DNA from 3 places in the Geodermatophilus sp. URMC 65 genome. Region 2 is predicted to be linked to each of the others. Evidence: riboswitches for the same ligand, from Rfam matches in the RefSeq annotation. Region 2 holds a riboswitch; each other region holds the start of a gene.
The links. A riboswitch is a leader RNA that binds a small molecule or an ion and turns the genes downstream of it on or off. The one in region 2 is predicted to bind cyclic di-AMP.
Positions count from the first base shown of each region.

Region 1: it holds a riboswitch for cyclic di-AMP, as region 2 does, so the genes downstream of both, ACWIX7_RS22990 (aggregation-promoting factor C-terminal-like domain-containing protein) here and ACWIX7_RS23515 (C40 family peptidase) in region 2, are expected to answer to the same signal.
Region 3: it holds a riboswitch for cyclic di-AMP, as region 2 does, so the genes downstream of both, ACWIX7_RS01655 (hypothetical protein) here and ACWIX7_RS23515 (C40 family peptidase) in region 2, are expected to answer to the same signal.

Region 1 is NZ_CP199954.1:4,751,882-4,761,641, forward strand. It holds gene ACWIX7_RS22980 (FMN reductase) at 1-504, opposite strand, end outside; gene ACWIX7_RS22985 (LLM class flavin-dependent oxidoreductase) at 501-1,598, opposite strand; cyclic di-AMP (ydaO/yuaA leader) riboswitch at 1,814-1,974, shown strand; gene ACWIX7_RS22990 (aggregation-promoting factor C-terminal-like domain-containing protein) at 2,192-3,037, shown strand; gene ACWIX7_RS22995 (FmdB family zinc ribbon protein) at 3,190-3,462, opposite strand; gene fmdA (formamidase) at 3,529-4,791, opposite strand; gene fmdA (formamidase) at 4,934-6,187, opposite strand; gene ACWIX7_RS23010 (AmiS/UreI family transporter) at 6,248-7,006, opposite strand; gene ACWIX7_RS23015 (FmdB family zinc ribbon protein) at 7,081-7,362, opposite strand; gene ACWIX7_RS23020 (ester cyclase) at 7,635-8,009, opposite strand; gene ACWIX7_RS23025 (YnfA family protein) at 8,027-8,362, opposite strand; gene ACWIX7_RS23030 (class I SAM-dependent methyltransferase) at 8,419-9,063, shown strand; gene ACWIX7_RS23035 (DUF72 domain-containing protein) at 9,072-9,760, shown strand, end outside.
Region 2 is NZ_CP199954.1:4,853,905-4,863,664, forward strand. It holds gene ACWIX7_RS23510 (thiamine pyrophosphate-binding protein) at 1-1,634, shown strand, start outside; gene ACWIX7_RS23515 (C40 family peptidase) at 1,976-3,073, opposite strand; cyclic di-AMP (ydaO/yuaA leader) riboswitch at 3,088-3,228, opposite strand; gene ACWIX7_RS23520 (S8 family serine peptidase) at 3,993-4,820, shown strand; gene ACWIX7_RS23525 (ketohydroxyglutarate aldolase) at 4,862-5,095, shown strand; gene ACWIX7_RS23530 (STAS domain-containing protein) at 5,159-5,500, shown strand; gene ACWIX7_RS23535 (DUF1932 domain-containing protein) at 5,567-6,370, shown strand; gene ACWIX7_RS23540 (ATP-dependent 6-phosphofructokinase) at 6,702-7,730, shown strand; gene ACWIX7_RS23545 (selenium-binding protein SBP56-related protein) at 7,804-9,222, opposite strand; gene ACWIX7_RS23550 (dienelactone hydrolase family protein) at 9,387-9,760, shown strand, end outside.
Region 3 is NZ_CP199954.1:356,073-365,832, reverse strand. It holds gene ACWIX7_RS01685 (hypothetical protein) at 117-533, shown strand; gene trpD (anthranilate phosphoribosyltransferase) at 530-1,573, shown strand; gene ACWIX7_RS01675 (Lrp/AsnC family transcriptional regulator) at 1,637-1,924, opposite strand; gene ACWIX7_RS01670 (DEDD exonuclease domain-containing protein) at 2,054-3,907, opposite strand; gene ACWIX7_RS01665 (D-alanyl-D-alanine carboxypeptidase family protein) at 4,087-5,829, shown strand; gene ACWIX7_RS01660 (hypothetical protein) at 5,927-6,271, shown strand; cyclic di-AMP (ydaO/yuaA leader) riboswitch at 6,458-6,617, shown strand; gene ACWIX7_RS01655 (hypothetical protein) at 7,027-7,464, shown strand; partial or broken gene ACWIX7_RS01650 (C40 family peptidase) at 7,461-7,714, shown strand; gene ACWIX7_RS01645 (M48 family metallopeptidase) at 7,862-9,145, shown strand; gene ACWIX7_RS01640 (glycosyltransferase family 4 protein) at 9,142-9,760, shown strand, end outside.

The DNA.
Region 1 (9,760 bases), 100 kb from region 2:
CCGCCGGGCCAGCTCGGCGTCCACGCCACCGGCACCGGCCCAGTCCTCCGGCGCGGCGAAGACGCCGGTGGGCGCCGGGATGGCGCGGAGGTAGGCGAACAGCGGCCGCATCGCGTGCTCGATCACCAGCGAGTGCCGAGCGGTGCCCGCGGTGGCGCCGAGCAGCACCGGCGTCCCGGTGAGGGAGTCCTTGTCCAGGACGTCGAAGAACGTCTTGAACAGCCCGCTGTAGGACGCCGAGAACACCGGCGTCACCGCGATGAGCCCGTCGGCGCCGGTGACCGTGTCGATCGCCGCGCGCAGCGACTCGTTGGCGAAGCCGGTGACCAGGTCGTCGGCCAGGTCGCGGGCGTGCGTACGGAGCTCGACGACCTCCACCGTCGCGTCGTCGCCCCGCTCGCGCAGGGCGGCGACGGTCGCGGCGGTGAGCCGGTCGGCCAGCAGCCGGGTCGACGACGGGGTCGACAGCCCGGCGCTCACGACGGCCAGGGTGCGGGTGGTCATGCGGAGACCTCCTCGAGGGACGCCTGCCGGGCCGCCACCAGCGAGGCGTGGGTCGGGGCGTCGGGCACGTGCGCCGGCTTGAGCGCAGCGAACTCGCGGCGCAGCACCGGCACGACCTCCTCGCCCAGCATGTCCAGCTGCTCCAGCACCGTCTTCAGCGGCAGGCCGGCGTGGTCGATGAGGAACAGCTGCCGCTGGTAGTCACCGACGTAGTCGCGGAAGCCGAGGGTCCGCTCGATGACCTGCTGCGGGGAGCCGACGGTCAGCGGCGTCTCGCGGGAGAAGTCCTCCAGCGACGGGCCGTGGCCGTAGACCGGCGCGTTGTCGAAGTACGGGCGGAACTCCCGGACGGCGTCCTGGCTGCTCTTCCGCATGAACACCTGCCCGCCGAGCCCGACGATCGCCTGGTCGGCGCTGCCGTGACCGTGGTGCTCGAAGCGGCGGCGGTAGAACTCGACCATCCGGGCGGTGTGCTCGGCCGGCCAGAAGATGTGGTTGGAGAAGAAGCCGTCGCCGTAGTAGGCGGCTTGCTCGGCGATCTGCGGGGAGCGGATCGAGCCGTGCCAGACGAACGGCGGGACGCCGTCCAGCGGCCGCGGGGTGGAGGTGAAGCCCTGCAGCGGCGTGCGGAACTGCCCCGACCAGTCGACGACCTCCTCGTCCCACAGCCGGCGCAGCAGCGCGTAGTTCTCCACCGCCAGCGGCAGGCCGTTGCGGATGTCCTGCCCGAACCACGGGTACACCGGGCCGGTGTTGCCGCGGCCCATCATCAGGTCCACCCGGCCGCCGGCCAGGTGCTGCAGCATCGCGTAGTCCTCGGCGATCTTCACCGGGTCGTTCGTGGTGATCAGCGTGGTCGCCGTCGACAGCTGCAGCCGCGACGTCTGCGCGGCGATGTAGGCCAGCGTCGTCGTCGGCGAGGAGGAGAAGAACGGCGGGTTGTGGTGCTCGCCCAGGGCGAAGACGTCGAGCCCGACCTCCTCGGCCTTCTTCGCGATGGTGACGATCGCCTGGATCCGCTCCGCCTCGCTGGGCGTGCGGCCGGTGGTGGGATCGGTCGTGATGTCGCTGACCGAGAAGACGCCGAACTGCATGTCGGTCTCCGTTGGTTGAGAGTGCAACTACCGGCCGGTGCAACGCATCCGGTCCCGTGGTATTCCCCTCGGCCGGCTCCCCCGGAGGGAGGGCGGGCGCCGCACGGCGACGTCACTCGCGTCACACATGTGGTCCCCGGCATTGTCACGGGACGGTAACGCCGCTTACGGTGGCTTCCGTCCGGTCGGTCGTCTCGTCCCCGCTCGGGGAGCCTGACCGGACGCCGCCGAGTCGTGTCCGCCACCAGCGGGCGCGAGCCGGGGACCCACCGCAGTACTGGGGTGAATCCCGCCCGCGTGCACGAAACGCGGGCCGGTAGGGCTGCTTCCCGCCCGAACCCGTCAGCTAACTCGGTAGGCGGCTCACGGAAGAACGGAGCACTCCGCATGCCCCGCCCCCGGGCCCTCGCGGCTCGCCGGTCGACCCGGCCACGCGCGCTCCGCGCCTCTTCCCCGGGCAGCTGACCCGGCACCAGACCGCGCCCGCCGGCACCCCCGATCCGCCGGCGTCCCCGTAGACCGCGCCGCACCGGGCTGTCCCCTGCCATGAGGACCACCCCGCGCGCCCTCCCGCCACGGAGCACCCCCACCTGATGGACACCAAGCAGTTCCCGGCCGTCCCGGCCACCGACGCCCCCGCCAACCGGACCGCCCGGCGCCGCCTGCGGCTGCCCGCAAGCGGCCGCCGTCCGGCGATCCTGCTGGCCACCGCGGCCGCCGGCGCGATCGTGGTCAACACCGTCGTCGGCGCGCAGCCGGCCCCCGAGGCCGAGGCCGAGACGGTCACCGCCTCGATGAGCGTCGCCGAGCAGCTCGGCATCACCGAGGAGTCGGCGCAGCAGCCGCTCGCCGCCCCGGCCGCCACCGAGCTGGCCGCGCTGCAGGACCTCGCCGCCTCCCGCAGCGAGCGCCAGGCCGCCGAGGCGCAGGCCGCGCAGGTCCAGGCCGCCGCCGAGCAGGCCGAGCTGGACCGCCAGGCCGCCGAGAAGGCCGCCGCCGAGCAGGCCGCCCGCGAGGCCGCGGAGCGCGCGGCCGCCGAGAAGGCCGCGGCCGACAAGGCTGCCGCCGAGCAGGCCGCCCGCGCGGCCGCCGAGAAGCCCGCCGCCGCTGCGCCAGCCCCGGCCGCCAGCAGCTCGTCGTCCGCCGCGCCGCGCGGCTCCTTCAAGGAGTACGCGATGAGCAAGGTCGGCAGCGCCCAGCAGTTCAGCTGTCTGGAGAACCTGTGGGGCAAGGAGAGCGGCTGGAACCCCAATGCGCAGAACCCCACCAGCACCGCCTACGGCATCCCGCAGTTCCTGAACTCGACCTGGGCCAGCACCGGCATCGCCAAGACGTCGGATGGCTACCGCCAGATCGACGCGGGCCTGATCTACATCGACAGCCGCTACGGCAGCCCCTGCGGCGCCTGGGCGCACTCGCAGTCCACCGGCTGGTACTGAGAAGGACCCCGTCCTCCCCACCCCTCGCAGGCTCGGGGGGGACCCGGGACGGGGCCGCCTCCTGCCCCCGCCACTCGCGAGCTCGCGGCGGGACCCTGCATGAGGGCCGCCGAGGGCTGTCCCCGCACCGCGGGGGCAGCCCTCGGTCGTCTTCAGTGGTGGTGGCCGCTCCGTCGGGCGAACCGGCGCCCGGACGGAGGGCCGGTGATCACCGGTTCGCCGCTGCGCGCCCGCTCGACGCGCGCGTGGTCGGCCTTCCCGGCGTCGCGCAGCGGCCCTTGCCAGGGCCTGCCGCCTGAGACGGTGTAGACCCGCTGGGCGGGTTGGTCGCAGGAGGGACAGACCGCGGAGTCGGCGACGTCCTGCATGTCGCGTCGCAGGTCGAACGGGCCGCACTGCGGACAGCGGAACTCGTAGAGGGGCACGGGTGTCTCCTGCCGGTGGCGGGGGGCCGGGGCGGCGGCGGGCCGCCGCCCCGGCCCGGGGATCGGTCAGTCCGCGACCAGCTCGCGGCCTCCGCCGGCACCCTCCGGCAGGAGGCTCCGGTCGAAGATGGACAACGGGATGCTGAGCGAGACCGCGCTGTTGGGGATGTCCACCACGCCGCCGATGCGGCCGTCGATCGGCGCCGCCCCGAGGAACAGGTACGCCTGCTCGAAGGTCCAGTCCATCGCCGGCATCAGGTAGTTGATGGCGTTGAGGCAGGCCCGGCGGTAGGCGACCGTGGCGTTCATGTAGTAGTTCCGGCCGTCCTCCACGCTGATGCCCTCGAAGGTCAGGTACTCCGAGTAGTTGGGGCCGACCCGGCCGGGCTTGAAGAACGGCATGTCGGTCTTGTACCGCTCCATCCCGCCCTTGATGACGTCGAAGTGCAGGTCGATGAAGCCGGGCATCTCGATGGCGCCGCAGAAGGTGATCTCCCCGTCGCCCTGCGCGAAGTGGAGGTCGCCGATGGAGAACAGCCCACCGGGTACGAAGACCGGCATGTAGACCCGGCTCCCGACGCCCAGGTCCTTGATGTCCACGTTCCCCCCGTGCTCCCGGGGCGGGATCGTGCGGCAGGCCTCGGCGGCGGCCCGTTCGAGGTCCGAGCCGCTCAGCCGGCCGAGGAGCGCGTCCTTCGGCTGCGGCGGGAGGGCCAGCGCCGGGACCTGCGGCGCACCGGGTGTCTCACCGCCGTGTGCGGGGATGTCCCCGGTCACCCGGTCGGGGTTCTGGTCGATGAGGGCCTGCTCGCGGCGGTTCCACTCGGCGAGCAGTTCCGCGGAGGGAGCGCAGCCGAACAACCCGGGGTGGGAGTTGCCGATGAAGCGCACACCCGGGACGTGCCGGCTGGTGGTCCAGATGCCGTCGAGGTCCCAGATCGCCTTGGACGCTCCCGGGGAGTAGTCGGTGAGGAAACCGCCCCCGTTCTCCTTGGCGAAGATGCCCGTGTAGCCCCATGGCTGGACGTCGAACGGCCCCATGTCGACGATGTCGACCACCAGTAGGTCTCCGGGCTCCAGTCCCTCGATCGCGAAGGGGCCGCTGAGGACGTGGCAGGGGTCGAGGTTCATGGTGCGGATGTCTTCGGCGTCGTCGCTGTTGCGGACCTGGTCGTCGGTCCAGTCCTTGCACTCGATCCGGTAGGTGGCGCCGGGGCGGACCGTGTTGGCCGGCGGGATGTCGGGGTGCCAGCGGTTGTGTCCGGGGACCGCCTGCTGGGCCATCGGCACGCTCAGGTCGCGGTTGATCTCGAAGATGACCTCGGGCACGGGAACTCCTCGGGTGCGGTGCGGGAAGGGAGACCCGGCGACGGGCGTGCCCGTGCGCCGGTGGTGCGGGGGTGGTCGGGCCGACTTCGGGAGGACCACCCCGGTGCCGGGGCGCCACGAGGCGCCCCGGTACCGCGGTCCGTCAGTAGGTGGAGCGGGGAACGCCCATCCCGGGGTCGATCCGGGTCGGACCCGACACCGAGGGGGTGACGTCGACGTCGAAGATCGCGGTCGGGATGTAGACGGTTGAGCAGGAGTTGGGGATGTCGACCACCCCGGACAGCCGGCCCTCGATCGGCGCGGCCCCGAGGATCATGTAGGCCTGCTCGGGCGTGTAGCCGAACGTGGTCAGGTAGTCGATGGCGTGCAGGCAGGCCCGCTGGTACGACAGGTGCGAGTCCAGGTAGCGCTGCTCGTCGTCCAGGGTCACCGAGGTGCCGGAGAAGGCCAGCCACCGCTCGTACCGCGGGTCGACGTTGCCCGGCATGAAGATGGCGTTCTCGCCCACTCCGTAGGCCTCCATGCCGCCTTTGATGAGGTCGACGTGGAGGTCGATGAAGCCGCCCATCTCGATGGCGCCGCAGAAGGTGATCTCCCCGTCGCCCTGGGAGAAGTGCAGGTCACCCATCGACAGCTTCGCGTCCGGCACGAAGACCGGGTAGAAGACCCGGGTCCCCCGCGTGAAGTTCTTGATGTCCTGGTTGCCGCCGTTCTCCCGCGGTGGCGCGGTGCGGGCGGCCTCCGCGGCGACCCGGTCGAACTCCTCACCCTCCAGCCGGCCGAGGATCGCCTCGTCCGGCAGCGGGGGCAGTGCCAGCGGCGGCACCCGGTCGGGATCGGTCGCGATCAGCGCGCCCTCCCGCCGGTTCCACCGGGCCAGCAGGTCCGCCGAGGGCGCCGTCCCCATCAGACCGGGGTGGGTGATGCCGGTGAAGGACACCCCGGGGATGTGCCGGGACGTCGCCCGCTGCCCGGAGAAGTCCCAGATGACCTTGTACGCGTCGGGGAACTGGTCGGTGAGGAAGCCACCGCCGTTCTGCTTGGCGAAGATGCCGGTGTAGCCCCAGCCCTGGCCGGCCAGCGGGCCGGAGTCCTCCTGGGGGATGGGCCCGAGGTCGAGGATGTCGACGATCAGGAGGTCCCCCGGCTCCGCTCCCTCGACCGCGATGGGCCCGCTGAGCCGGTGCACCGTCGGCAGCGGTGCGTCGCGGACGTCGTCGGCCGAGTCGTCGTTGTGGATGGCCCCGTCGAACCACTCCCGGCAGTGCACCCGGAAGGTCTGCCCGGGGCGGACGCTGACCTCGGCCGGGATGTCCGGATGCCACCTGTTGTGGCCCACGTACTTCTGCTCGGTGAACGGTTTCGTGGAGTCGAGCGGGAACACGACGTCCGGCATGGCTGACCTCCAGGTCTGAGTGGTCCGAGCGGCGACGGCGGGAGTCGAAGGGCGCCGGCATCACCGCCCGCGGTCCGTCGGGACGTCGGTCGTTCCTCGCGCGGTTTGCTCCTCGGTCGCGGCGACGTTGCCGTGCATCCGCGTGGACGGCGCCGCGGCCCCGGCAGCAGCGACCTGCTGGGGGGACTCGCCCTCCCGCAGTTCCGGTGCGGGAGCCGTCGCCGGGGTCACCCGCGGTTGCCGCAGCGGGCCGTAGAGGCCCAGCGACAGCAGGCAGAGGGCGGCGAGCACGATCGCCGCCGTCCTCGTGTTGGGTGCCCACACGCCGACGAGCAGCATGAACGCGGGGACGGCGCAGGTGATGACGCCGGCGACGACGGCGATGGCCCCGGTGAACCGGGTCAGCTCCTCTCGCTTCAGTCCCAGCACCAGGAAGAACAGCCCCCACAGCACCGCCCAGTACAGCCAGATGACTCCGAAGGCGGGGTCGTCGAAGCGGCCGAAGTTGAGGCCGGCGTACACGACGGCGCACGCCGCGACGAACGCGGAGAACCACCCGAGCCCGGTGCCGTCCAGGCCGCCGAGGAGGTTGAACCCCACGTAGAGGTACGTGAAGCCGAAGAGGTAGAGGCCGGAGGCGGCGAGGATCGTGTCGGTGTCCCCGCCGGACGTGAAGATCAGGTACGTCGGCGTGATCACCTGCAGCCCGCCGACGAAGAAGTTCAGCGGGGCGGCCGCTCGGGCGTCGACCCGCCCCAGCAGCATCAGACCGTTGACGACCAGGACCGCTCCGACGTACAGCAACCCGACGCTGCCCATGTCGCTCCCCTCCTCGTGGGGTCGATCAGGCGTTCTCTCGGTGTCTGGGGTGGACCGTCCGGGAACGGCTGCCTTCAGGGGCGTGGCAGTCGTCGCAGGGCCGGGTTCCGCGCCACCGCCGCTGCTCCCGCCCGGGGTGGCGGAGCGGACACGACGTCCGGTTCGTCGCGCGTTCGTTCGGTGCGGTCGATGAGCGCCCGCCGGGCCGGGGACCCGAGCGAGAGCCGCGGCGCGGTGTAGACCCGTGCCGCCTGCAGACCGCAGGCCGGGCACGGCACCCCCGCGTCGGCCGTGCCCATGGCGCGGGTGACCTCGGTGAGGCCGTGTGCGGTGCAGCGGTAGACGTAGACGGCCACCTCGGCACCTCCAGGCCGTTCCTGACCCGAGCACTCCCGGGGAGCCCGGGAGGACGGGCACGCTCCACCGGGTGCATCCCGGGGTCAAGCCCCTGCCGAGCCCCCGGTCACATCCCGCACCCGCCACGCGCGCTCCTCGGCGCGCCGTGACCCCGTGGGGGAGACGAGCAGGCACCCAGTGTCGGGATGCCGGGAGGCGGCAGTCGACGTGGTCGAAGCCGCGAGGCGTCACGTGCCGAGGGCGCCCCATCCCAGGGAGCGGCCCTCGGTCGTCAGGTCAGGCCGAGCTGGCGGAGGCGCTCCGCGGTGTCCTCGAGGCCCCACATCTCGACGATGCGGCCGTCGTGGACGCGGAAGAAATAGACCTCGTCGACGTCCTCGAAGCGGCGACCGGTCGGTGGGTGACCGATCCAGGCGCCGGTGTGGGTCCCCGAGCAGCGGAAACGCCCGGCGACTGGGTCGTCCTCGGCGACGAGCGTGACCACCTCCACGTGCACGTCGGGGAACGAGGCCCGGAACGGCTCGACCCACCATTTGGCGGAGGCCGCGAGGGAGAGGGAGAAGATCTCCTCGGCCACGTCGAGGTCGCCCTGGTCGACCATCTCCTCCACCCAGCGGCGGACGACGTCCTCGTCGGCTCGGGACACCACGTGCTCCTGTCCGCTCAGGGGGTCCGCGGGGCGTACATGATCACAGCGACCCCGACGAGGCAGATCAGCACCCCGAGGACGTCGAAGCGGTCCGGCCGGTAGCCGTCCAGCGCCATGCCCCAGGCCAGGCTCCCGGCGACGAAGACACCGCCGTAGGCGGCCAGGATCCGGCCGAAGGCGGCGTCCGGCTGCAGCGTCGCGACGAAGCCGTAGCCGCCCAGGGCCACCACCCTGAGGCCGATCCACAGCCAGCCGCGGTGCTCCCGCACGCCCTGCCAGACCAGCCAGGCGCCGCCGATCTCGAGCACGGCGGCGGCGAGGAACAGGGCGACCGATCGGGCGACGAGCACGGGCGGATGCTCCCAGGCGGGCGGTGCCAGGTGAGGGCGCGTGGTGGACTCGGGGCGTGACCGTCCGCGCCGTCCCGTCCGCCTTCGTCCGCGCGCACACCCAGGTGCGGCGGCCCTCCTGCGTGCCGGAGGTCCGGCTGCACGTCGCCGACGACGTCGTCGCGCTGTGGGAGGCGATGGAGGCCGCGGACGGCGGGGCGGGGGAGACCCCGCCGTTCTGGGCCGCCGCCTGGCCCGGTGGGCAGGCGCTGGCCCGCTTCGTGCTCGACAGCCCGTCGGTGGTGGCCGGGCGGGCCGTCCTCGACCTCGGCTCGGGCAGCGGGCTGGTGGCGCTGGCCGCGCGCCTCGCCGGCGCCCAGCCGGTGCTGGCCAGCGACGTCGACCCGTTCAGCCGCACGGCGGTCGGCGTCAACGCCGGCCTCAACGGCATCGGCGGGATCAGCGTCACCGGCGACGTTCTCAGCCGGGACCCGGTCGGCATCGACGTCGTCCTGGCCGGCGACGTCTGCTACGACCGGGAGATGACCGAGCGGGTGCTGCCCTTCCTCGACCGGGCCCGCGCCCGCGGCCTCGAGGTCTACGTCGGCGACCCCGGCCGCCCCTACCTGCCGCACGACCGGCTCGAGTCCGTCGCCGTGTACGAGATCCCGGAGACCGAGGGGCCAGGGCTGCGCCGCACGACGGTCTGGCGGCTGCCCTGAACGGCACGGTGCACGTCGGGACGTCGGGCTGGAGCTACGACCACTGGGACGGCGTCCTCTACCCGCCGGGCACCCCGCCGCGGGACCGGCTGGCGCACTACGTCCAGCGCTTCGGCACCGTCGAGCTCAACGCGAGCTTCTACCGCTGGCCGCGCACGGCGACCTTCGCCTCCTGGCGCCGCCGACTGCCTCCGGGCTTCCAGCTCTCGGTCAAGGCGCCGCGCGGGCTGACCCACGCCAAGCGGCTGTACGCCCCCGAGACCTGGGTCGGCCGGCTCACCGCGTGCTGGCATGAGCTGGGGGACCGGCGCGCCGTCCTGCTGGTGCAGCTGCCGCCCACCCAGGCCCGGGACGACGCCCGGCTCGACTTCTTCCTCGGCCTGCTGCCGGACTGGATGCGGGTCGCGGTGGAGTTCCGCCACCCCAGCTGGCACGACGAGGCGGTGTACGCCCTGCTCGAGCGGCACGGCGCGGCGTACTGCGTGATGAGCGGCGCCGGCCTGCCGTGCGTGCTGCGGGCGACCGCGCCCTTCGTCTACGTGCGCCTGCACGGCCCGGACGACGCCCACCTCTACGCCGGCTCCTATCACGACGCCGACCTGCGCTGGTGGGCCGACCGGATCGGCGAGTGGGCGCGGGACGGCCGCGACGTCTACGCCTACTTCAACAACGACGGGCACGGCCACGCGGTCCGCAA
Region 2 (9,760 bases):
CCGTCGCGGAGGCGGTCGGGACCGCGCTGGTCGGTTGTGGCGTCGACACGGTCGTCGGCGTCGTCGGCTCGGGCAACTTCGCCGTCACCAACGCCATGGTCGCTGCAGGCGCCCGGTTCGTGGCCGCGCGGCACGAGGGCGGCGCGGCGACGATCGCCGACGCGCACGCCCGGATGAGCGGCCACCCGACCGCACTCACGCTGCACCAGGGCTGCGGGCTCACCAACGCGCTCACCGGGATCACCGAGGCGGCGAAGAGCCGGACGCCGCTGGTCGTGCTGGCCGCCGAGGCCACGTCGCCGCGGTCGAACTTCGCCGTCGACCAGGCTGCGCTGGCCACCGCCGTCGGCGCTGTCCCGATGCGGATCTCCTCGGCAGCGGGGGCACTGGACCAGGTGGCCGCCGCCGTCGGCACGGCCGTCCACGGCCGGCGCACGGTGCTGCTCAACCTCCCGCTGGACGTCCAGGCCGCGGAGCTGGCGCTGCTGGCGCGCCCGCCGGAGGTCCCGGCGCCGCTCCCCGCGGTGCCCGGTGCCGCGGAGGTCGACCGCCTGGTGACCGCCCTGCGGTCCGCCCGGCGCCCGGTGTTCGTGGCCGGCCGCGGTGCCCGCGGACCCGGTGCCCGTGTGGCGCTGGAGACGCTGGCCGACCGGTGCGGCGCGCTGCTGGCCACCTCGGCGGTGGCCCGGGGCCTGTTCCGCGGCAGTCCCTGGTCGCTGGACGTCTCCGGCGGCTTCGCGTCCCCGCTGGCCGCCGAGCTCATCGGCGGCGCCGACCTGGTGGTCGGCTGGGGGTGCGCGCTGAACATGTGGACGATGCGGCACGGCCGGCTGGTCGCCGAGGGCGCGGTGGTCGCGCAGGTCGACGACGACCCGTCCGCGATCGGCGCCCACCGCGACGTCGCCGTGGGCGTGGTCGGCGACGTCCGGCGGACGGCGGAGGCCGCGGCGGCCGCGTTCGGCGACGAGGCCGCCCCGGGTTACCGCAGCCCGGAGCTGCGGACGGCGATCGCCGCGCGGGTGCGCTGGCGCGACGTGCCGTTCACGCCCTCGGGTGGGCCGGACCGGATCGACCCCCGCACGCTGACCATCGCGCTGGACGACCTGCTGCCGGCCGAGCGGGTGGTCGCCGTCGACTCGGGCAACTTCATGGGCTGGCCGAGCGTGTTCCTCGACGTCCCCGACGAGTTCGGCTTCTGCTTCACCCAGGCCTTCCAGTCCGTCGGGCTCGGGCTGGCGACGGGGATCGGCGCCGCGCTGGCCCGGCCCGACCGGCTGCCGGTGGCCGCGCTGGGCGACGGCGGCGCGCTGATGGGGGCGTCGGAGCTGGAGACCGTCGTCCGGCTGGGCCTGCCCATGGTGGTCGTCGTCTACGACGACGCGGCGTACGGGGCCGAGGTGCACCACTTCGGCCCCGACGGGCACCCCCTGGACACCGTCCGCTTCCCGGAGACCGACTTCGCCGCGCTCGCCCGCGGCCACGGGTTCACGGCGGTCACCGTGCGGGCGCCCGGGGACCTGGCCGGGGTGGCCGAGTGGGTGGCCGGTTCCCGGGACATGCCCCTGCTCGTCGACGCCAAGGTGGCCGCGGACGAGCCGTCGTGGTGGCTCGCGGAGGCGTTCCGCGGCCACTGACGGCGGCGTTCGCAGCGGTTGACGGGGTCGGGGTGACCGGCGCGGGCGAGTCGGCCGGCGGCACCTGATCGGTGCCGTGCTCGTCCGGCGCCGGACCGTGCCCACCGACGCGGACCGCGTCCCGAGGCACGGCTGCCGGACGCCTTCCGCGGAGGCTCCACCCCTGCTCACAGGAGGAAGCAGGGGTGGAGCCCCCGCGGGGGTACTGCACCTCGGGAGGTACTGCACCTCGCGGGCTCGTCGGCGGTCAACCGGTGCTCGACCCGGGGGAGCGGGGGCACGGCGCCGTGACCACCGGATCCCGCTCGGGGGTGGTCACCGCGCCGTGGTCGCGGAGGGGGTCAGCCGATCCGGCGGGCGCTGTTGTAGCCGCCCATCGCGTCGATGGGGGCGACCTTGACCGGCTGGCCGTAGGTCGAGGCGTGCACCATCTGCCCGTCACCCACGTAGATGCCGACGTGGCTGACCGGGCTGTAGAAGAACACCAGGTCGCCGGGCTGCAGCTGCGACCGCGACACCGGCGTCCCCAGCTGCGACTGCATCGTGCTGGAGTGCGGCAGGCGCACGCCTGCGGCGGCGTAGGCGTACTGCACCAGGCCCGAGCAGTCGAAGGCGTCCGGCCCGGCGGCGGCCCACACGTAGGGCTCGCCGAGCTGGGCCAGGGCGGTGTCCACGGCGGTCCGCGCGGCGCCGCCGGCCGCCGCGACCCACGGCGCGGGCGCCGGGGCTGCGGCGGGCGCGGTCTCGCCGGAGGAGCCCTCCGACGGCCCCGGGGTGGGCGCCTCCGCCGAGGTCTCCTCGGCGGCGTGCCGCTCGGCGGCCTCGCGGGCGGCCCGCTGCTCCTCGGCCGCCAACCGGTCGTACACGGCCTGGAAGGTGGCGACCTGCCGGTCGAGGTCGGCCTGCTGGGCGGCGACCCGGTCGAGCAGCGCGGCCGCCTCGGCCTGCGTGCGCTCGGCCGCGCTGCGCGCCGCGGCGGCGCTGTCCGTGGCCTGCACGGCGCCGCCGAGGACGCCGTTGGTGTGGTCGGCGATCGCCTGGAGCGTGCCGACCCGGTCCAGCAGCTCGTCGGGGGAGTCGGCGGTGAGCATCGCCGAGAGCGTGGTCAGTCGGTCGCCGGTCCAGGCGCCGCGGGCGACGCTGCGGACCTGCTCGCGTGCCGCGGCCAGGGTGGCCTCGGCGGCGGCGACGTCCCGGGCGGCCTGCGCGGCGGCGTCCTGGCTGGCGCGCAGCTGCTCGCGCGCCTCGTTGAACTGCTCGGCGACGACCTCGAGGTCGTGGGCCCGCTCGGAGACGAGGGCGGCAGCCTCGGCGGAGGTCTCCGGGTCCTCGGGACTGGCGGCGGCGGGGACGGTCGCGAGGGTGAGGCTGCCGACGGCGATCAGGCCGATCACGATGCGGGGGACCGCACGGCGGGCAGGGGTGAGGGCACTCGCCATGGAGGCGGGTTCGTCCTTCCTTCCACGGCCGCCTACCGAGTTAGCTGACGGGTTCGGGCGGGAAGTCGCCCGGCGCTGCCCGGCCTGGCGGCCGGGTGGCGCTTCACCCCGGTGCTGCGGTGGGTCCCCGGCCCCCGATCCGGCGAGACGGGCCGGTACGGGGTTCGGCGGCGTCCGCCCGGTCGCCACGGGGAGTGGCGGAGACGACCCGGTCGGACGGCCGGAACGGTAGGTCCGTGACCTGGTCGTGACAAACGGCGGGACGGGTTCGGGTGGACACCCCGAGCCGGAGTGACCCACGGTGACTGAGACCGGCACGGTGCGTCCCGAGCGCAGGTCAGCGGCGCCTTGGCTGCTGAGGGTGCGGGCAGGATGGCGTGGGTCACGATGACCTCCGGCACCGGGCCGTCCGCCGGGCCACACCGGACGAGGAGGCAGCCGTGATCGGACGACCGACGGCCGGAGGTGACCCGGGACGGGCGCGGATCGGTGTCCCCTCGCGGGCGGCGACGACCGGCCGCTCCGTGGTGGTCTTCGCCGACCCGGACGAGGACGGCGCGGCCGCGCTGCGCCGGCTGGCCGGGCTCTCGGACGTCGTCGACTCCCGCGACGCCGAGCCGCGGGACGCCGACGCGCGGGCGCTGCGGCAGGCCGACGCGGTCGTCCTCCCCGGGCTCGGGCTGGCCGTGGCCGCCGTCGACCCGCGGCGGCTGGCCGAGGACGGGTCGGTGCTCGCGGTGACGCCCGAGCTGGTCCAGCACGTGCTGCCGGAGGTCCCCGAGGGCCACCTCGCCGGGTACCGGGACGCCGTCACCGACCTCACCGGGCGGCTGCTCGACCTGCCCGGGGCACCGCCGAGCCCACCATCCCGCCCTTCGCCGACACCTGCCAGTACACCTGGGGCCTGCAGGTCACCGAGGTGCCGGCCTCGCCGCGCACCGGCCGCGGCATCCGGGTGGCCGTCCTCGACACCGGCTTCGACCTCGACACCGGCTTCGACCTCGACCACCCCGACTTCGCCGGCCGCGCGGTCACCGCCACCTCGTTCGTCGCCGGGCAGTCGCCGCAGGACGTGCACGGTCACGGCACGCACTGCGTGGGCACCGCCTGCGGCCCGCGCACCCCGCGAGGGTCCCGCGGCTACGGCGTCGCCTCGGACGGGGAGGTCTTCGTCGGGAAGGTGCTCAGCGACGAGGGCTCGGGCACCGACGCCGAGATCCTCGCCGGCATCGCCTGGGCGGTGCGCAACGGGTGCCAGGTGATCTCGATGTCGCTGGGCGCCGACGTCGTCGAGCCCAGCCCGGCCTACACGGCGGCGGGCCGGCGGGCCCTGGACCAGGGGTCGCTGATCGTGGCGGCCGCGGGCAACAACGCCGATCGGGAGAACGGGGACGTCGGCTTCGTCGGGGTGCCGGCCAACAGCCCGGAGATCCTGGCCGTCGGCGCGCTGGACCCCGCCTCCGCGGTCGCCCGGTTCTCCGCCCGCAGCAGCCCCGTCCCGGGTGGGCAGGTCGACCTGGCCGCGCCCGAGGTGGACGTGTACTCGTCCTGGCCACTGCCGGACCGCTACAACACGATCAGCGGCACCAGCATGGCGACGCCGCACGTCGCCGGCCTGACCGCGCTGTGGGCCGAGGAGACCGGGCTGCGCGGGCGGGAGCTCTGGCAGACGCTGACCCGGGCCGGGCGGCGGCTGACCGCGCCGTCGGCCGACGTCGGCTCGGGGCTGCCGCTCGCGCCGCGGTGAGAGCCCACCCCGGCGGTGCCGTCCGGGGCTACCGTTCCCCCGTGACCGCTGTGATCGTCACCGTCGACGACGCGCACCGCGCCCAGCTGGACGCGGTCGCCGAGTCGCTGCGCCGGCACGGCCTGCAGGTCGAGCAGGTGCTGGCCGAGGTGGGCCTGATCGCCGGGCAGCTGCCCGCCGGGCGGGCGCTCGGCGAGCTGCGGGTCGAGGGCGTGGCCGCGGTGGAGGAGGCCCGCACCGTCCGGCTGCCACCGCCGGACGCCCCCGTGCAGTGACGGTCGGGTGACACTCCCCGGGGCCTGGTTGTCGCCGCGGACGGGCGCGGCCACAGTGGGGGTGTGCACCGCCTGAACCCCGGGTCCGAGCCACCGAGCGGCACCTACCGGGTGGTGCAGGAGGACGCCGGCCCGGTGCTGCACCTGCTCGGCGACGTCGACGAGCCCCTCGTGCGGCGGATGCGCGCCGAGGGCGTCGACGAGCGCGAGCTGGTGGCGGTGCAGGTCGGCTCGGTCGGCTACATCGACTCGACCGGGCTGTCGCTGCTGGTGCGGTGGGCGCAGTCCGCGGTGCGGAACGGGCGGCCGGCGGTGCTCCGGTCGGCGTCCCCGCGATTCCGGAAGGTGCTCGACCTCGCCGGCATCTCGGTGCTCTTCGTCCTCGCGGACGACGGCCGCGGCTGACCGGCCGCACGGGTCCGGCCTACAGTCCGCCGGGGCGGCCCGCCGGGGCCGCAGGAGGTGGGGACCGTGGACCGACCGCCGGCGATCGCGTTGCTGGGACTGGGGGAGGCCGGGGCGGAGATCGCCCGAGACCTGGTCGCCCTCGGTGCCGACGTCCGGGGCTACGACCCGCGGGTGGCCCCGCCGCCCGGCGTGCTGCCGCGCGCCGACGAGGCCGCCGCCGTCGCCGACGCCGACGTGGTGCTCAGCGTCAACAGCGCCGCCGACGCGCCGGTCGCGCTGCGCAACGCGCTGCCCCGGCTGCAGCCCGGAGCCGTCTGGGCCGACCTCAACACCGCCGCCCCCGGCGTCAAGCGGGACCTCGCCGCGACCCTCGCCGGCCGGGGCGTCCCCGTGGCCGACGTGGCGCTGCTGGCGACCGTCCCCGGGCGCGGGCTGCGCACCCCGATGCTGGTGTCCGGCGACGGCGCCCGCAGGTACGCGCAGGTGCTGGCCGGTTTCGGCGTGACCGTGGACGTGCTCGACGGCCCACCCGGTGCGGCGATCTCCCGCAAGCTGCTGCGCAGCGTCTTCTGGAAGGGCGTGGCCGCCGCCGTGGTGGAGGCGGTGGAGGGCGCCGAGGCGGCCGAGGTCGGCGACTGGCTGCGGCGCGACATCGCGGTGGAGCTGGACCGTTTCTCCGCCTCCGACCTCGAGGTGTTCCTCACCGGGTCCCGCCAGCACGCCCGCCGCCGGGCCGCGGAGATGGCGGCCGCCGCCCAGCAGCTGGCCGACCTGGGTGTGCCGTCCCGGGTGGCCGCCGCCGCGCGGGACCAGCTGGCGGCCCTGGCCGACGTGGTGGCCGCGGGCGAGGACGACGGCCGGCCCTGACCGGCGTCCAGCGACTGCCAGCGCGGGTCCGGGCGACCCCCGTGCCAGACCCTCGACGCCGGCACCGGCGCCCCGCCCGATGGCGTGATGTCGGTCACCGTCGTGGCCGCCTCGCTCACCGACGCCGCCCTCGGTGCCACGGCCGCATACGCCCAGGGCGCGGATGCTGTGCGGTGGCTGGCGATGCGTCCGGGGCGCACGGGGCTGGTGGTGTGGGCGGACGGGACGGCGAGCGCGGTCGAGGGAGACTGGGTGGACGTGTCGCGGCGTCGTCATGTCGTCATGACGTATGGTCGACGGCGACCCGGCCCACGACCCAGGGAGACAGCCGGTGCGCATCGGTGTCCTGACCGGCGGGGGCGACTGCCCCGGCCTCAATGCCGTCATCCGCTCGGTCGTCCGCACCGCGGCGACCCAGTACGGCAGCTCGGTGATCGGATTCCGCGACGGCTGGCGCGGCCTGCTCGAGAACCGGACCACGCCGCTGGACGTCGCCGCCGTCGACGGCCTGCTCACCCGCGGCGGGACGACGCTGGGCTCGGCCCGGGTGGCGCCGGAGAAGCTGCACGCCGGCCTCGACGACATGAAGGCCGTGCTGGCGCAGCACGGGGTCGACGTGCTCATCCCGATCGGCGGCGAGGGCACGCTCACCGCGGCCCACCTGCTGTCGGAGGCCGGCGTCCCGGTGGTCGGCATCCCCAAGACCATCGACAACGACATCGACTGCACCGACCTGACCTTCGGCTTCGACACCGCGGTCAGCGTCGCCACGGAGATGATCGACCGGCTGCACACCACCGCCGAGTCCCACCAGCGGGTGCTGCTGGTGGAGGTCATGGGCCGGCACGCCGGGTGGATCGCGCTGCACGCGGGCCTCGCCGCCGGCGCGCACCTGACCCTGGTGCCCGAGGAGCCCTTCGACGTCGCCGAGGTGGCGAAGATCGTCGAGGACCGCTTCGCCCGCGGCGACTCGCACGTCATCGGCGTCGTCGCCGAGGGCGCGTCCCCGCTGCCCGGCACGATGCTGGTCCGCGACGGCGGCGTCGACGAGTACGGCCACAAGCGGTTCACCGGTGTGGCACAGCAGCTCGGCGAGGAACTGGAGCGGCGCACCGGCAAGGAGGTGCGCACCACCGTGCTCGGCCACGTGCAGCGCGGCGGCACCCCGACGTCCTTCGACCGGGTGCTGGCCACCCGCTTCGGCCTGCACGCCACCGTCGCCGCGCACGACGGCAAGGTCGGTCAGATGGTGGCGCTGCGCGGCACCGAGATCGAGCTGGTGCCGCTGGCCGACGCCGTCGCCCGGCTCAAGACGGTGACGCCCACCCGGCTGGCCGAGACGCTGGCCTTCACCGGCTGAAGGACCCCCTCTCCGGGCGGCCCCGTCCAGAGGCTCGCCGCGAGCTCGCGAGTGGTGAGGAGGACGGGGTCCTTCACCGGTAGCAGTACGAATCCGAGGAGGCGTCACCGCCCTGCAGTCGCACCTGGTGCGGCCGCAGACCGCGCCAGTCCTCGCCGTGCGGGAAGAACCGCTGGTCGAGGGTGAGGCCACCGGTCCCCGGGTCGGTGTCGATCTTGGCCATCCAGGAGCCGGTGCCGTCGGGGAAGAACTGGTCGTCCCACGCGCCGTACAGCGAGTTGGTGACGTAGATGCGCCGGCCGTCGCGGCTGACCTCGACCATCTGCGGACCGCCGGCCAGCGGTTCACCGGGTGCGGCCGGGTGGGCGGTCTTCCGCACCACGCCGCCCAGGTGGACCGAGCCCACCTCGCGCGGGTGCGCCGGGTCGCTGACGTCGTACTGCTTGAGCTCGCCGATGCCCCAGCACGAGACGTAGAGCATCCGGTCGTCGACCGACAGGTCGATGTCGGTGACCAGCGGCGGCACCGCGGAGAACGGCTTCAGCGCGGGCGGCAGGTCGTCGGGGTCGGCCGGCTCGGCGGGGATGGTGATCACCTGGTCCGCCGTCCAGCGGTCGCCGTCCCGGTGCCAGCGCCACACCGACGCCGACAGGTCGGCGGTCGAGACGACGACGCCGACGAACCCCCAGGTGGCGTCCGGGTCGTGGGAGGGCCGCAGCTCCAGCACCATCTGGTGCTCGGGGCCGAGGTCGACCTCCTGCACGTGCCTGCCCTCGGCGAGGTCCCAGAAGTGGATGCGGTGGCCGTACTCGTTGTCCAGCAGCAGCTCGGGCACCAGCCCGTCCTCGACCATCGAGGGGGTGCCCCACTCGCTGGAGACCAGGGTGTTCTGGTTGAGGTGCCACCACGCGTCGTAGGCCAGGTACTGGGGGCCGCGGTCGGTCTCCCACGCCCGCAGGACGTCGAAGGTGCTGTGGTCCAGCAGCGCGATCCCGCCGGGGCCGTCGTCCCCGTCCCCGCTGCCCAGGCAGGTGAGGAAGACGCCGTCCGGCCCGCAGTGCAGCGTGTGCGGCCGTGAGTAGCCGGCCTTCTCCGCCAGCTCCTCCGCCCCGATCGTCTTGTGCAGCCGGGGCGCGCGCGGATCGGGGTGGGTGTCGTAGACGTACACGTTCGAGCTGCGCAGGCCGGGCAGCAGCAGGTAGCGGCGCTGCAGGCCGTCGTGGCCCATGTCGTGCCCCTCGTGCATCAGCGCGCTGGAGCAGGCGTTCCAGCCGAAGTGGTGCAGCTCGTCGCCGACCGTGGGCAGCTCGGCCCAGCCGACGATCTGTCCGTAGGTGGGGGAGTCGGCGTCGGTGTCGACGACGGTCAGGGCGTCGGGCCTGCTGCCCGCGCGGTCGAACGCGACCACGTAGGCCAGTCGCTCGGTCGGTGCCGCGATCGCCTCGGCGGCGCTGCGGTAGAAGGTCGGGTCCATCCGCGTCGGGGTGCTCATGCCGTGGCCTCCTGGACTGGCGGGGTCCCGACCATCCCGCGCCCGACGGCCGCGTGGAAGACACTGCTGCGTCAGCCCACGGGCGCGGCCCGTCCTCTCGCGCTGCCGGGCCCGGCCGCGCTGGGTAGCGTCCGGGACCACACGCCAGGACGACTGGAGGCTCCGTGCCCGACACGACCGTCCCTGGTGGGGCCAGTGCACCGGAACTGCGCGCGCACCTCGCGGTGCCGCCCGTGCCGGAGGGGCCGTGGCCGGGCGTGGTGGTGGTGCACGAGGCCTTCGGGTTGAACGACGACACCCGCCAGCAGGCCGACCGGCTCGCCGCCGCCGGCTACCTCGCCCTCGCTCCCGACCTGTTCAGCGCCGGCGGCGCCGTGCGCTGCCTGAAGCGCACCTTCGGCGACCTGTTCCGCCAGGACGGCCCGGCCTTCGGCGACCTGGAGACGGCGCGCAGCTGGCTGGCCGGCCGGGAGGACTGCACCGGCCGGGTCGGCGTCGTCGGCTTCTGCATGGGCGGCGGGTTCGCGCTGCTGGCGGC
Region 3 (9,760 bases), 1.2 Mb from region 2:
TCGCTCCCGGCAAGGTCACGACCGCGGGTGCGATGTCGGAGCGGCACCGTGACCTCCCCGATACCGAGCCACCGCGCCGCCTGGTCAGCGCGCCCGCTGCCACTAGGCTCGGCGCCGTGAGCAACGCCGCCCCGGCCACCGTCCTGGTCTACAGCTCCCGGCCCGACGTGCGGGCCGCCGTGCGCACCGCGGTGGGCCGCCGCCCGGCCGCCGACGTGGGGCCGCTGACCTGGGTCGAGTGCGCCACGGGCGAGGACGTCGTCGGCACCGTGGACGCCGGTGGCGTGGACCTCTGCATCCTCGACGGTGAGTCCCAGCCCACCGGTGGCCTGGCGCTGGCCCGCCAGCTGACCGTGGAGGTCGCCGACCGCCCGGCGCTGTGCGTGCTCATCGCCCGGCAGCCCGACCGGTGGCTGGCGCACTGGTCGCGGGCCGACGCCACCCTGCCCCTCCCGGTCGACCCGCTGACCGCCCCCGCCGTCGTCGCCGGCCTGCTGCGCGACCGGGTGGGACGGCGTCCGGTCGCCCGGTGAGCGCCCGACCGACCTGGGGGGCCCTGCTCAACCGCCTGCTGGCCCGCGAGGACCTCTCCGCGGACGACACGAGCTGGGCCATGCGCGAGGTGATGACCGGCGAGGCCACCCCCGCGCAGATCGCCGCCTTCGCCGTCGCGCTGCGCGCCAAGGGCGTGGCGCCGCAGGAGCTCGGCGGCCTGGCCGCGGAGATGCTGGCGCAGGCGACGCCGGTCGAGCTGCCGCTGGCCGCGGTCGACATCGTCGGAACCGGGGGCGACGTCGCGCACACGGTCAACATCTCCACGATGGCCGCGGTCGTCACGGCCGCGGCCGGGGTGCCGGTCGCCAAGCACGGGGGGCGAGCGGCGTCGTCGTCCTCCGGGGCCGCCGACGTGCTTGAGGCGCTGGGTGTGGTCATCGACCTGCCTGCGCCGGCGGTGGCGCGCTGCGTCGAGGAGGCCGGCATCGGTTTCTTCTTCGCGCCGGTGTTCCACCCGGGCATGCGGCACGCCGCCGTCCCGCGGCGGGAGATGGGCATCGCGACGGTCTTCAACTTCCTCGGGCCGCTCACCAACCCCGCCCGGCCGGCCGCGGCCGCCATCGGGGTCGCCGACGCACGCATGGCGCCGGTGGTGGCCGAGGTGCTCGCCGCGCGCGGCATGCGGGCGCTGGTCTTCCGGGGGGACGACGGCCTCGACGAGCTGACGACGGCGACGACGTCCTCGGTGTGGGTGGTGCGCGGCGGCGAGGTGGAGCCCGACCGGGTCGACCCCTCGGCGCTGGGCATCGCGCAGCCGCCCGTCGACGCGCTGCGGGGTGGCGACCCGGCGTTCAACGCCGACGTGTTCCGGCGGGTGCTGGCCGGCGAGCCCGGTCCGGTGCGCGACGCGGTGCTCCTCAACGCCGCCGCCGCACTGGCCGCCTTCGCCGAGCGACCCGCGCGGCTGCACGACGCGCTGGCCGTCGGCCTGGAGCAGGCGGCGGCCGCTGTGGACGACGGGCGGGCGGAGGCCCGGTTGGCGCGCTGGGTGGAGACCACCCGGACGCTGCGCGGCTGAGGCGGCCCCGTCCCGAGGCTCGCACCGAGCGGAGCGAGGGGTGAGGAGGACGGGGTCCTCGTTCTAGTCGGTGGATTCCAGGCCGATGGAGAACGCCGCCTCGAGGTCGTGCCGCGAGTAGGCGCGGAACGCGATGTGGGTCTCGGTCTCCAACACGCCGGGCACCTTGTTGATGCGCCCGGCGATCACCTCGGCCACCTGGTCGAACTCGCGGACCCGGACGACCGCGATGAGGTCGACCTCGCCGGCGGTCGAGTAGACCTCGCTGACCCCCTCGAGGTCGGCGACGGCCTCGGCCACCTCGGGGATCGCGTCGGTGGCCGCGTCGATCATGACGATGGCGGTGATCACGCCGGGGATGCTAGAAGGACCCCGCTGCCCCCCACCACTCGCTCCGCTCGCGGCGGGTCCCTGCAGCGGGGCCGCTCCAGCACGTCACCGGCTCGGCGCGGGCCCCCGCAGGAGGGCCGTTCCAGCAGGTCACCGGCTCATGGCGGCTCCGCGGGAGACCCGCTCGGGCCGGGCCCGGGTGCCCAGCGAGCGGCCGTCGGCGAACGGATCGCGCCCGGCCCGGCCGGCCTCCACCCGGTCGAGGAACTCGGTGTAGCCGCCCGTTCCCGGGACCGGGCAGGCCAGCGTGCCGTCGACCTGCACCAGCCGGGTGCCGGGCTTCTCCATCCAGCGCAGCACCAGCTCGGTCTCGTCGACCGAGGCGGCCAGCTCGCCGTCGGGGCCCAGGGGCGTCTCCGCCGTCGCCAGCAGCCCCTCGAGGGCCGCCCGCACAGAGCTGCCGCGGGCGGCGCACCCGGCAGCCACCAGCCGACCCCGGCGGACGACGGACAGCTGCCAGCCGCCCTCGCCGTCCGGGCGGGCCAGCACCAGCTCGGGCACCGCGGCCAGGGACTCCAGCCGCTGCCGCCGTCGCACCGCGCGCACGAGGGTGGCGGCGCGGTCGCGCAGGACGGCGGCGTCCTCGTAGCGCTCCTCGGCGGACAACCGTTCGACCCGCGCCATCAGCGGCTGGAGCAGGGCGTGCGGGTCGGCGGCCACCGCGGTGCGGAGGACTGCGGCGACCTCCCCGTACTCCTCGACCGACTGGGCGCCGGTGCACGGTGCGCCGCAGCGGCCCATGCCGGCCAGCGCGCAGGCGGTGCCGAGCACCCGCACCGAGAGCCGGCCGGTGCACTGGCGCAGCGGCAGCGACTCGTGGACGGCGGCCACCGCGGCGTCGGCCGCGCGCCGGTCGGGGAAGGGTCCGAGGAAGACCCCGGCGCCCGGGCGCACGCGGCGGACCACCGACAGCCGCGGGAAGGGCTCCTCGGTCAGCCGCACCCACAGTGCCCGCTCGGGGAACCGCGAGCGCCGGTTGTAGCGCGGTTTGTGCTCGGCGATCAGCCGCAGCTCGCGGACGGCGGCCTCGAGGTCGTGCGCGCAGGGGATCGCGTCGACCCGCTTGGCCAGCGCCACCATCTCGGTCATCCGGCTGCGCTGCTCGCCGGCGGTGAAGTAGCTGCGCACCCGGCTGCGCAGGTCGGTCGACGTCCCGACGTAGAGCGGCTCGTCGCGGGGACCGCGGAACAGGTAGACGCCCGGGCCGTGCGGCACGTCGTCGGCCAGGTGCCGCTTGCGCAGCCGCTCCGGGTCGACCTGCCGGGTGAGGCCGGTCAGCTCCTCCAGGCTGGTGATGCCCAGGGGGCCCAGCCGCTCGAACAGCCCGTGCAGGACGTCGACGGTGGCGCGGGCGTCGGCCAGCGCCCGGTGGCAGGGCTCGGTGCTGGTGCGGAAGTAGGGCGCGAGGGTGGCCAGCTTGCAGTTGGGGACCTCGTCGCGGCTGAGCAGCCGGCGGGCGAGGACGGCCGTGTCGACCGAGGCCGCGGCCGGCCACGGGATGCCGTTCTCGGCGCAGGCGGCCCGGAGGAAGCCGAGGTCGAAGGGCGCGTTGTGGGCGACCAGCACCGCGCCGCGGGCGAACTCGAGGAAGTGCGGCAGGACGGCGCCGATGCGCGGGGCCGCGGCGACCATCGTCGAGGTGATCCCGGTGAGCACGCTGATGTAGGGCGGGATCTCGCAGCCGGGGTCGACGAGGGTCTGGAACTCACCGAGCACCTCCCCGCCGCGCACCTTGACCGCTCCGATCTCGGTGATCGCGCTGTCCTTCGGTGAGCCGCCCGTGGTCTCCAGGTCGACCACGACGAAGGTGACCTCCGCCAGCGGGGTGCCGAGCTCGTCGATCGTGGCCTGCTCGTAGCGCGGCAGCCCGGCGGCGGCGCGGGCCGCCGTCCCGGCGAGGCGGGCGGGGGAGAGCGGCACCGGCCGGGCGGGGGAAGGGCGCACGGGGCGGACGGTAGGTCGGGGCTCTGACAGTCCCGGGGACGCGCGCCGGGGAACGGGGAGGGCGGGGGAGGACCTCGCCCGTCCGGGGGGAGCGGTGCGCCGTCCCCTGGCGCGCCCGCGTGGCCCCCGAGACCATCTCGTCACCGGACCGCTGCGGTCCCGACTCGCAGAGGTGGTCCATGCACCCGCTCTCCCGGTGGCGCCCCAGCCGCCGCGCGGCGGCGTCCCTGTCCGTGGGCGTCGTCGCGCTGGCCGTCGTGCTGCTGCCGGCCGCGCCCGCGGGAGCCGACCCGACGGGCCCGGCCGTCGCGACCGCCAGCCTCCTGGACAGCCCCGAGCTCGACGAGCTGCAGCGGCGCGCTGCCGACGTGCAGGCCGACCTCCAGGAGCGGCAGTCCCGGGTCGTCGCGGCCCGGGAGGCGCTCGCCGCTGCCGAGGCGGCCGCGGCGCAGGCGGAGGCCGACATCGTCGCGGCGGACGCCGAGCTGGCTCGGGCCCGGGCCGAGGTGGCCCGGCACGCCTCGGCGGTGTACCGGGACGCAGGCGAGGTCACGCCGCTGTCGGTGCTGCTGTCCGGTGGTGGTCCGGGGGACGTCGTCGCCGCGGGGGGCCTGCTCGACGCGGTCGAGCGGCACGCGGCCGCGGTGGTAGCCGCGGCGGAGCGTCGACGGCAGGAGGCGGCGGCGCGGCGGACGGAGGCGGAGCGGACGCGGGAGACCGCCCGTGCGCGGGCTGCGGAGCTCACGACCGAGACCGCCGAGCTGGAGGCGGCCGCGGCCGCGGCGAGCCGGGACCTGGAGGCCGCCGTCGCCGCCGTCGACCGGCAGCTGGGTCGGCAGCGGGAGGAGCAGCGGGCAGCCGGCCGGCAGGCGGCGGCCGACTGGCACGGGTACCTCGGCGAGCTGGCCGCGGCCGGCGTCGCGCCGCCGTCGGCCGCGGCGCTGCGCGACCCGGCGGCGGGCCTGCCCGACGGGCTGGTGCCGGTGCCGGCGTCCGGCGGTGGAGTGCAGGCCGGGGTGGCCCGGCTGCCCGGCGCGTCGGATGCCCTGGTCGTCCCCTCCGCCGAGGCGGTCGCCGCGGTCAGCGCAGCGGTGGACGCTCTGGGGTTGCCCTACGTCCCCGGGGCGGCGGGGCCGGACGCGTGGTCCTGCGGATCGCTGGTGCACGCCGTCTACGCCTCGGTGGGCATCGACCTCCCGGACGACCAGGCGGGGCTCTTCGCGGGGACCACGCCGGTCGACCCGGCCGACGTCCTCCCGGGAGACCTGGTCTTCCTCGGTGCCGGGCGGTCCGGTCCGGCCAACGTGGGCATCGCCCTCGACGGGCGGACGGTGCTGGCGGCCGACGCCCGCGCCGGCGCCGTGGTGGTCGGCCGTCCGGCGGCCGACCGGGTGCTGGGTGCCGGGCGGCCCAGCCTCGGGCGACGCGCGGCCGTCCCCGCGACCGGACCGTCCGGCGGGGCGCTGCCGGTCGAGTGCGGCGACGTGCGGTACCCGCCCGAGACGTCCGGAGGGCGGGCGTGGGGCGGCTTCCCGAACGGGCTGATCCCGCTCAGCGCGATGTGCCCGCTGGGGGTCGCCGGCCACGTGCTGCGCTGCGACGCGGCAGCGGCCTACCAGGCGATGAGCAGCGCCTTCGCCGGTGCCTTCGGGACGCCGCTGTGCCTCACCGACTCCTACCGGAGCTACGCCGGCCAGGTGCAGCTGTACGGCGAGAAACCGGCGCTGGCCGCGGTGCCGGGCACCAGCGACCACGGCTGGGGGCTGGCCGTCGACCTCTGCGGTGGCGTCGAGCGGTTCGGGACGCCGGAGTACGCCTGGATGCTGGCCAACGCGGGCCGCTTCGGCTTCCTCCACCCGCGCTGGGCCGACCCGGGCAACGGCCGCGAGGAACCCTGGCACTGGGAGTACGCCGGCGCCTGAGCCGGAACTGTCGGTGCCCGCTCCTAGCGTCCTGCCCGGATCGACCGGGGCCACGGACGGCTCCCGCGACGAGGGTCGGAGAGCAGAGGAGTGGACCGTGTACATCGACTGCGACACCTGCACCGCCCGCGGTACCGGCTGCGGCAACTGCGTCGTCACCGTGCTGCTGGGGGCGCCACCGGGCTGGCAGGGCGCCGACCCCACGGTCGTGCCGATGGCCGGGCGGCGGGACGACCGGCTGTCCGCCGAGGACGTCGTCGTGCTGCCGCCGGGGGTGGTCGTGGAGTTCGACGAGGTCGAGCGGCGCGCCGTCCAGGTGCTGGCCGACGCCGGTCTGGTACCGCCGCTGCGCCACCAGCACTCGGTCCGCCCGGCCCCGGCACGGCGGGCCGCGCCGCAGCGGCGGGGCGGCGGTCAGGGGTCGCAGCGGCGCACCGGGTGAGCGGGGTGCTCCGGTGTCCGCGCGAGCCGGGCGCGACGGACGGCACGTCGCCGACCAGGAGGAACACGATCCCACAGTCCCCGGCACCCCCGTTCGTCACTTCTTCGACAACCCCCGGACCGTGGGCCGGTCCGGCCGGGTGGTCGTCACCCCCCACGAGGGTGACCTCGGCCGGTCACCGCCGAATCGCCCGACGCGCCGCACCGGCGCCGAGGGGGGACCGGGGACCCACCGCAGCACCGGGGTGAGTTCTCCCGCGCGCTGGTCCGCCGGGGCGCAGAGATGGGGCGCCTTCTTCCCAGCCCGAACCCGTCAGCTAACTCGGTAGGCGGTCGCTGAGGAAGAACGGAGAGCCGCCGCCCGTGGCGACCCCCGCCCTGCCCTGGGGCATGCCGTCGATCAGTTCCACCCCGACCTCCCGGTCGCGTTCCGCCGGCCCACCGTCTCGCGCGGGATCGCCCGCGGACTGGTCCTGGGCGCCACCGCCACACTCGCCCTGACGCTGCTGCCGGGCACCGCCGTCGCGGACCCGGGGACGCCACGAGCGCCGCGCAGGCCGCGCAGCTGGTCGCCCAGGCCGCGCACGAGCTCGACGTCGTCACCGAGCAGGTCAACGAGGCGGGCGAGACGCTGACGCACCAGCAGGCCGCCGTCCGGAGCGCCGACCAGGCGGTCGCCGAGGCCCAGTCGCAGCTCGACGCGCTCGACGATCGGATCCGCCAGGTCGCCCGCGCCGCCTTCACCTCGGCGACGGCATGTCCGAGCTGGACCTGCTGATGACCAGCGGGTCGGCAGAGGAGTTCGTCTCGCAGCTGGCGACCCTCGACGTCGTCGCCGGCCACACCAGCGACGTGCTCGGCGAGGTCGCCGCGTCCGCCGCCGCGGCCGAGCAGGCCCACGCCGACGCGGGCGCCGCGCAGACCGCCGCCCAGCGCACGCTCGACGACGTCACCGCCCGCCAGGCCCGGCTCGAGGCGGACATCGCCGACCACCAGGCGCAGTACGACGCCCTGTCGGCGCCGCAGCAGCAGGAGGTCGTGGCCGCGCACGCCGGCCAGCCGGTCGCCGCCGCGCCGGCCGCCGCGGCCACCGGCGCCACGCAGGCCGCCGTCGACACCGCCCTGGCGCAGGTCGGGGACCCGTACGTGCGGGGGGCGCCGGCGGGCCGGACGCCTTCGACTGCTCGGGGCTGACCCAGTACGCGTACGCCGCGGCCGGCACCAGCCTGCCGCACTCGTCGCGGATGCAGGCGACGATGGGCTCGCGGTGTCCCGGTCCGAGCTGCGGCCGGGCGACCTGATCTCCTACTACAGCCCCGTCAGCCACGTGGCGATGTACATCGGCAACGGCCAGATGGTGCACGCCTCGACGTCGGGCCAGCCGGTGGAGGTCGTGAGCGTCGACTCGATGGGCGGCATCACCGCGATGCGCCGCATCGCCTGAAGGACCCCGTCCTCCCCACCCCCTCGCAGGCTGGGGGCGGGCCCCTGGACGGGGCCAGCGGGACCCCCTCGACCTCGCCAGCCCGAGCAGGGGCCGGACGAGTGCGGGTCCGGGGCCGGTACCGGTGGCTCGCCTAGGATCGGCCTGGTGAGCGGGGCAGGCCGGGCAGGTGCTCGCGTCGCGCTCCTGGTCGCGGGCGTGCTCGGCGCCGCGCTCGTCGTCGTCCTCGTCGTGGTCCCGCCGTGGACGCTGCTGCCCGAGCCGTCGGGTGGGCGTACGCCCGTCGACCCGGCGTCGGTCCTGCCCCCGGAACTCCTCACCCGGACCGAGGCCTTCGCCGGGGCGCTGCGCCCGGCCTCGCTGACCTCGTTGCTGCTCGGCCTGGCCGTCTCCGCCGTCCTGGGGCTGACCCCGCTGGGGGCGCGGCTGGTGCGGGCCGTGGCGCGACCGGTCGGCGGCGGGTGGGTCGCCCAGGCGCTGCTGGGCACGGCGGCCGTGGTGCTCCTCGGCCGGCTGGCCACGCTGCCGGTGTCGGCGTATGCCGAGGTGGTCCGCCACCGGTACGGCATCTCGATCCGCAGCTGGGGGCTGTGGCTGCGTGACGTCGCGGTTTCGACCGCCATCAGCGCGGTCCTCACCGCCCTCGCGCTGGCGGCCTTCCTCTGGCTGGTGCGGCGGGCGCCGCGCACCTGGTGGGCGTGGGCCGCGGCGGTGGCGGCCGGCTTCGTCGTCGTCGGGTCGTTCCTCTACCCGCTGGTCATCGAGCCGGCGTTCAACCGCTTCGAGCCGCTGCCCCCCGGTGAGCTGCGCACCGAGCTGCTCGACCTGGCAGAGGCGAACGGCACCCCGGTGCAGGACGTGCTCGTCTCCGACGCCTCCCGGCGGACCACGGCGCTCAACGCCTACGTCTCCGGCTTCGGGTCGACCCGCCGCATCGTCCTCTACGACACGACGCTCGAGCAGCTGTCCGACGAGGAGGTCGAGTCGATCGTGGCGCACGAACTCGGCCACGTCGTCCACGGCGACGTGCTCACCGGCACCCTGGTCGGGGCGCTGGGGACAGCGGCCGCGGTGGCGCTGTCGGGCTGGCTGCTGTCCTGGACGCCGCTGCTGCGCCGCGGGGGCGCGCAGTCGCCTGCGGACCCGGCCGTCGTCCCCCTGGTCCTGCTCCTGCTGTCGGTGGGCGGGCTGGTGAGCACGCCGGTGCAGAACCTGGTGTCGCGGCAGGTCGAGGCGCGCGCCGACCTGCGCGCGCTCGACCTCACCGGGGACGCCGGGGCGTTCATCGCGATGCAGCGCGCGCTGGCCGCCACCAACCTCAGCGACCCGGACCCGCCCGCGGCCTGGCAGTGGTTCTTCGGTTCGCACCCGACCGGCGCGCAGCGGATCGCCTTCGCGGAGGACTGGCAGCGGCTGGAGGACGCCGGGTGAGGACGCTGGTCGTCACCAACGACTTCCCGCCACGCCAGGGCGGCATCCAGACCTTCGTCGCCGCACTGCTGGCCCGCCGCCCGCCGGGGTCGCTGGTCGTGCTCGCCTCCCGGTTCCCCGGGTGGGAGGCCCACGACGCCGCGCTGCCCTACGAGGTGGTCCGCCACCCGACCGGCATGCTGCTGCCCACACCCGGAGTGGCCCGCGCGGCGGCCGGGTTGGCCCGCCGGCACGGCTGCGACACCGCCTTCTTCGGCGCCGCGGCCCCGCTGGGGTTGCTCGCCCCGGCCCTGCGGGACGCCGGGGTGCGCCGCCTGGTCGGCGCCACGCACGGTCACGAGACCGGCTGGGTCGCGCTGCCCGGCGCGCGGCAGTTGATGCGGCGGATCGCCGCCGGGCTCGACGTGCTGACCTACATCAGCGACTACACGCGTGCCCGGCTGGCGCCGGCGCTGGGCGGGGTCACCCGGATGGCGCAGCTCTCGCCCGGCGTGGACGTCGACCGCTTCACCCCGGACGCCGACGGGGCGGCGGTGCGGGCGCGCCACCAGCTGGGCAGCGCACCCGTCGTCGCCTGCGTCTCACGTCTGGTGCCGCGCAAGGGCCAGGACGTGC